2 linked regions of the Candidatus Palibaumannia cicadellinicola genome follow. Each later gene encodes a partner of the first gene's protein in a complex. Links are inferred from orthologs where the notes say so. Each region holds a gene or a part of one and is shown on either strand. Other genes may lie near its edges.

Region 1 (3,342 bases):
TCACAGGCTTGCGTCTATGGTTGCAGCAGCCTCTGAGCGTGGACCGTCTAAGTCAGCAACATTTACCCGATGGTTTAGTATGGAAAGATTGGCGTGAGCGTAAGAGCGAACTATTCCAGGCGGTGCGTATGGAGAAAAACATAATGGTATTGCTACTAAGCCTTATTGTCGCGGTGGCTGGCTTTAATATTCTTACTTCCCTATGCCTCCTAGTAATGGAAAAGCAGAGTGAAGTAGCTATTTTAAAAACACAGGGACTGAACAGTAGTCAAGTAATGCTGGTTTTTATGGCTTTAGGGACTATTATTGGAATTATCGGAGTACTATTTGGTACTTTCATCGGCGTACTGTTAGTAAGCTTGTTAAATAAGTTAGTGTTATTTGATAGTGCAGTGCTGCCGGTGAATATCGAGCCGTTGCAAATTACCATAATTGCTGTACTTACAATAGTAGTTGCATGGTTATCTACTCTTTACCCTTCCTGGTATGCAGCTACTATTAATTCAGTTGAGACGTTACGTTATGAATAATGCACCATTGTTACAATGTTACGAGCTAAGCAAGCGTTATCAAGAAGGTAAGCTATATATTGATGTGTTGCGGAACGTTAATTTTTCTATACAACAAGGGGAGATGATAGCGATTATGGGCCGCTCTGGTTCTGGTAAAAGTACGCTGTTACATCTACTGGGAGGGCTAGACGCACCGACATCTGGCGATGTTCTTTTTGAAGGCAAGCTGCTGAACAAACTTTCCTCCACCGCTTGTGCGGTACTACGCAATAAGCGGTTGGGTTTTATCTATCAATTTCACCACTTATTATCCGATTTTACTGCTCTAGAGAATGTTGCAATGCCGAGAATGATAGGAGGAGCCAAATCAACGGTAGCACTAACCGCAGCGCGTGAAATGCTGGTAATGGTAGGATTGGAAAAATGTAGCTATCACCGACCTTCGGAGTTGTCGGGCGGTGAGCGCCAGCGGGTGGCTATCGCCCGTGCACTAGTAAATTATCCATCACTTGTTCTTGCTGACGAACCTACTGGCAATCTAGATAAAAGCAACGCGGAGAGTATTTTTGAGCTCCTAAGCTTTATCAATATGCAAAAAGGTACTACTTTTATCGTAGTAACACATGATTTAAGCCTCGCTCAGAGGCTGCACCGCCAACTTGAGATGCGCGAAGGTAGTCTTATTGCAACTGAGCTCCGTTTAATTTCATGAGAATACCGTTATCATTGCAGATTGCGCTGCGTTTTCATTACAGACGGCAACGGAGCGGTATGGTATCTCTGATTTCTATCATCTCTACTATCGGTATATCCCTAGGTGTAATGGCGCTAATCATTGTTCTTAGTGCAATGAATGGTTTTGAGCGTGAATTAAATCAGCGTATACTAGCAGTGGTAGCACACGGAGAAATTGAACCCGTGAATCCTCCTTTCTTCGACTGGCAGAAATTAATAAAGCGCATAGAAAAGGTGCCAGGTATCGTAGCCGCTACACCTTATATTAATTTTACAAGCCTAGTAGAATACGAAGAAAAACGACAGGTTATTCAAGTCAAAGGCATAGATCCGGTACAGGAAATACGATTAAGCGCACTACCTCGCTTTGTGCCAACTCAAGCTTGGCAGAATTTCTGCGCCAACAAGCAGCAAATGATTATCGGAAAAGGTGTAGCTGATACTTTAAACATCAAACAAGGTGACTGGCTGACGATGATTATCTCAAACGGAGATCGGCATATGAAACGGTTGCAGTCTAAGCGTATTCGTTTGCAAGTAATTGGAATACTTACATTAAATAGCCAGATAGATAAGCACTTTGCTATGGTGCCATTAAAAGATGCCCAGCATTATTTGAATAATGGTCAGGATATCAATGGTATCGCTATCAAAGTAAAAGATATTTTTCAGGCTAACCAGTTGGTGCAAGACGCAGGCCAGGTAACGAAGCGCTATGTTTTTATCCGTAGCTGGATTGACAGTTACGGTTACATGTACAGAGATATTCAAATGATACGTTTTATCATGTATCTTGCTATGGTGTTGGTGATAGGTGTAGCTTGCTTCAATATCGTCTCTACTTTAGTCATGGCAGTCAAGAATAAACGCGTCGATATTGCTATTTTACGTACCCTAGGGGCCAAAGACTGTTTAGCTTATGCTATTTTTCTCTGGTATGGTTTATTAGTTGGTCTTTTAGGCTGCATAATAGGCGCGGTAATCGGTGTAGTAGTAGCTGTACATTTAACTAAACTAGTAACAGAGCTAGAACAATTACTAGGCCATTCACTATTATCGAGCGATATTTACTTTATTAATTTTCTGCCGACCGAGTTACACTGGCAGGATGTTATCAGTGTGCTAGGTACTGCTATGCTGCTTAGTTTGATAGCCAGTTGGTATCCAGCACAGCAAGCTAACCGTATTAATCCAGTAATCATTCTCCGTGAAAAATAATTAAGTATAACTATATCTATAGATATAGATTACGACGACAGAACTAGCTTCAATCACCTAAATCAAATAACTGTCAAGAAGACCTCGTGGCACTAGGCACTGTTGCATGGTATGTTAACTCGTCAACTAAAGTAGCAGCACGACCAGTATAATTCTCCGGTTTCATCGCTTTTAGTCTAGACTTTACCTCATGAGGTAAAGATAAACTATCAATAAAAGATCGTATTTCTGCCGCTGTGACATGTTTACCGTAGGTAAGAGCATGAAGCTTCTCGTAAGGTTGCTCAATACCGTAACGACGCATCACAGTCTGGATAGGCTCTGCTAGTACTTCCCAGTTTAAGTTCAGCTCATCTAACAGGTAGTCCTTATTTACCTCTAGCTTACTCACTCCTTTTAAGGTTGCATTATAAGCAATGAGGCCATAGCTTAGGCTAACGCCTAGATTGCGCAAAACTGTAGAGTTAGTTAAATCACGTTGCCAACGCGATATTGGTAGCTTAGTAGCTAAATAGTTCATAGTTGCATTAGCAAGACCTAAATTACCTTCAGAGTTCTCAAAATCAATAGGATTAACTTTATGTGGCATTGTGGAGGAACCTATCTCTCCGGCTATAGTCTTTTGTTTAAAATAGTTAAGGGCAATATAGCCCCAAATATCGCGGTTGAAATCTATTAGGATCGTATTGAAACGGGCTACACAATTTAAAAATTCTGCAATATAGTCATAAGGTTCAATCTGGGTCGTATAGGGATTCCAGTTGATACCCAGATCAGTAACAAACTGTTCACTCAACTGGTGCCAATTGACCTCAGGGTAAGCTACTATATGGGCGTTATAGTTACCCACAGAACCATTAATTTTACCAAGTATTTC
Region 2 (3,171 bases), 100 kb from region 1 along the record:
GTAATAACAATCAAATAAAAATATGCGACATCAATTTGAGATCCAAAAATACTTGTGTGAATAATACTAATATTATGATTTCACAAGAACTACCATTACCACAATCTTCTATAGAATTACCTATAATAGATCTATTACGAGCTCATAAGCGAGAAGAAAAAAAAGTAGAAATATTATATCTTAAGCAAACAGCAAGGTTAGTAGAATCCTGTTTAGCTGGTTATCGTATTCAAGTTAAGGTGGTAGGAGTATTTCCAGGGCCTGTCATTACCCGTTTTGAGTTAGATTTAGCACCTGGTGTTAAAGTAGCACAGATATCTAGCTTATCACGCGATATCGCACGTGCGTTATCAACAAATATGGTACAAATAGTAGAAATTATTCCAGGTAAGCCTTATATAGGTTTAGATATTCCAAATAAGCAACGTCATAGCATTTCTCTACGTGAAGTTTTCGACTGTGATGAGTTTAGTAAAGTTAAATCACCATTATCTTTAGTACTTGGGCAAGATATTAGGGGACAGACCGTTATTGTCGATCTTATGCAAATGCCTCACGTATTAATAGCTGGTACTACAGGTTCTGGAAAATCAGTCGGAATAAATGCTATGATTTTAAGCATCTTATATAAAGCTACACCACAAAAAGTACGTTTTATAATGATTGATCCTAAAATGTTAGAACTTTCAGTTTATGAAGGAATTCCTCATTTATTAACTAAAGTAGTTACCAACATGAATGATGCTAAACATGTATTACTTTGGTGTATTAATGAGATGGAAAGACGTTATAAATTAATGTCAGCATTTGGTGTCCGTAATTTAACAAATTATAATAAACGTATTAAACAAGTAACAGATAGAAAACAGAATGATTATATTGCTGAATTAGATGCATTGCCATATATTGTAATAGTAGTAGATGAATTAGCTGACCTAATGATGATGCTTGGAAAAAAAATTGAAGAATTAATTGTTCGTTTAGCACAAAAAGCACGAGCTTCTGGTATTCACTTAGTGCTTGCTACACAACGTCCGTCTGTAGACGTTATTACTGGTCTTATTAAAGCTAATATTCCAACACGTATTGCTTTTACTGTCTCAAGTACAATAGACTCTCGAACTATTTTAGATAAAACTGGTGCTGAATCTCTACTTGGTATGGGTGATATGCTGTATCTAGCTTCTCATTCCTCATTGCCAATACGTGTACATGGCGCTTTCGTACAAGATGAAGAAGTACATGCGGTAGTAAATTACTTAAAACAACAAAAAAAAACAGAGTATCTAACTATTTTTAATGAAGAGTAACAATTATAAATATATTTATATTAACTATTATCAAAAAAATTGGTATCAAGTTAATCGAATGAGAACAATACTCTTCTTTTGTTTCAGTATGATAATACCATCAGTATTTCCTAATCCTAATAGTATTAATACCCTACAAAATCGTTTAACTAAAAATAATAGTTTTTTTGCTAACTTTCATCAAATAGTTACGAATGCTAATAACGTTATAGTACAAAAAAGTGAAGGACAAATATGGGTAAAATACCCTAATTGTTTTAAAATTCATATAATTTCACCAGATGAGAGTATCTTAATTTCTGATGGAAAAACATTATGGTTTTATAACCCATTGGTTGAACAAGTTATTGCAAATTCTTTAAAAGATATAACTAATAACACACCATTTTTACTCATAACTGGTAATCGTACTTCTGATTGGAGACAGTATAATATTAAGCAAACAAATAATCATTTTTTACTTTTGCCTAAATCAAATAATAGTAATTATAAAAAGATTACGATCACAATAACTATTGATGGAACAATTCAATCGTTTTCTATTCTTGAGCAAAGCGGTCTATGTCATACTTATAAATTTTATCAACAACAACAAAGTCTTATGGATGTTACTATATTTAACTTCAAACTACCTTCAGGTGTTATGTTAGATGATCAACGTTAGTAACCTTAACTAATCTTAAATTATATTTATTATACATTTATGACAAAAAATTAACTTAAAGATAGATACCATTTAGTACATTAATACTATTATTACCTATCATTACACATTACATAAAAACTTAATTAATAATATATATAAAAGAATATGTTAGATTTTTACTTATTACGTTATCACTTAAAAGAAGTCGCTCAAAAACTTGCTCGCAGAAAATTTCTCTTAGCTGTAGATAAATTAGGTCAACAGGAAGTTCGTCGTAAACAATTACAGATCCAAAAAGAAAAGCTGCAAGCCGAACGTAACTATAGATCTAAAAAAATTAGCGATGCTAAAGCTAAAGGAATAGATATTTCTCCGCTATGTAAAGAAATAAATCAATTTAATCAACAGTTAAAAAGAATTAAATTAGAGCTTAATTTATTACAAAGTGAAATACAAAATTATGTACTTTCTCTGCCTAATATTCCTGCCGATGATGTACCCTATGGTTACGATAATACAGATAACCTTGAAGTACGGCGTTGGGGTGAACCACGTGAATATAATTTCTCAATACAAGATCATGTTGATTTAGGGCAAAGAATTGGTGAAATAGATTTCACGGCTGGAGTCAAATTAACAGGTTCACGTTTTGTTGTCATGCGTGGACAAATTGCTCGTTTACATCGTGCTCTATCGCAATTTATGTTAGATTTACATACTGAACAACATGGCTACCAGGAGTACTATTTGCCATATTTAGTAAATCAAACTTCATTATATGGTTCTGGTCATTTGCCTAAATATGCAGAAGATTTATTTCATATACAACCATTCATAGAAGAAAAAATAAATAGTATTTATACCTTAATACCAACCGCTGAAGTTCCATTGATCAATCTACTTCGTGGTGAAATTTTAGATGAAAATATTTTACCACTAAAAATGATAGCACATACCCCATGTTTTCGTTCTGAGGCTGGCTCTTATGGCCGTGATACCCGCGGACTTATTCGTATGCATCAATTTGATAAAGTAGAGATGGTACAAGCAATCAAACCAGAACAATCAATGCAAGCTTTAGAGGAAATGACTGGGCATGCTGAGAAAGTACTACAATTGTTAAATCTACCCTATCGTAAAATATTATTATGTACCGGTGATATGAGTTTCGCGTCTTGCAAAACATATGATCTAGAAGTATGGTTTCCAGCACAG

The links.
Region 2: the proteins of lolE (region 1) and lolA are in contact, whole or in part, in a cryo-EM structure (PDB 7ARM), measured with the Escherichia coli proteins. The link is inferred for Candidatus Palibaumannia cicadellinicola from one-to-one orthologs.

Annotation. Positions count from the first base shown.
Region 1 is NZ_CP008985.1:489,869-493,210, reverse strand. The notes cover bases 344-3,342. They hold lolE (lipoprotein-releasing ABC transporter permease subunit LolE), read left to right. Parts: upstream 344-1,220; coding sequence 1,221-2,465; downstream 2,466-3,342. Other genes in these bases: purB (adenylosuccinate lyase), read right to left, coding at 2,539-3,342; lolD (lipoprotein-releasing ABC transporter ATP-binding protein LolD), read left to right, coding at 523-1,224; lolC (lipoprotein-releasing ABC transporter permease subunit LolC), read left to right, coding at 344-530. Also shown: more of lolC, read left to right, coding at 1-343. UniProt on the Escherichia coli protein: Part of an ATP-dependent transport system LolCDE responsible for the release of lipoproteins targeted to the outer membrane from the inner membrane.
Region 2 is NZ_CP008985.1:388,506-391,676, reverse strand. Bases 344-3,171 are described here. They hold lolA (outer membrane lipoprotein periplasmic chaperone LolA), read left to right. Parts: upstream 344-1,368; coding sequence 1,369-1,974; downstream 1,975-3,171. Other genes in these bases: serS (serine--tRNA ligase), read left to right, coding at 2,122-3,171. UniProt on the Escherichia coli protein: Participates in the translocation of lipoproteins from the inner membrane to the outer membrane.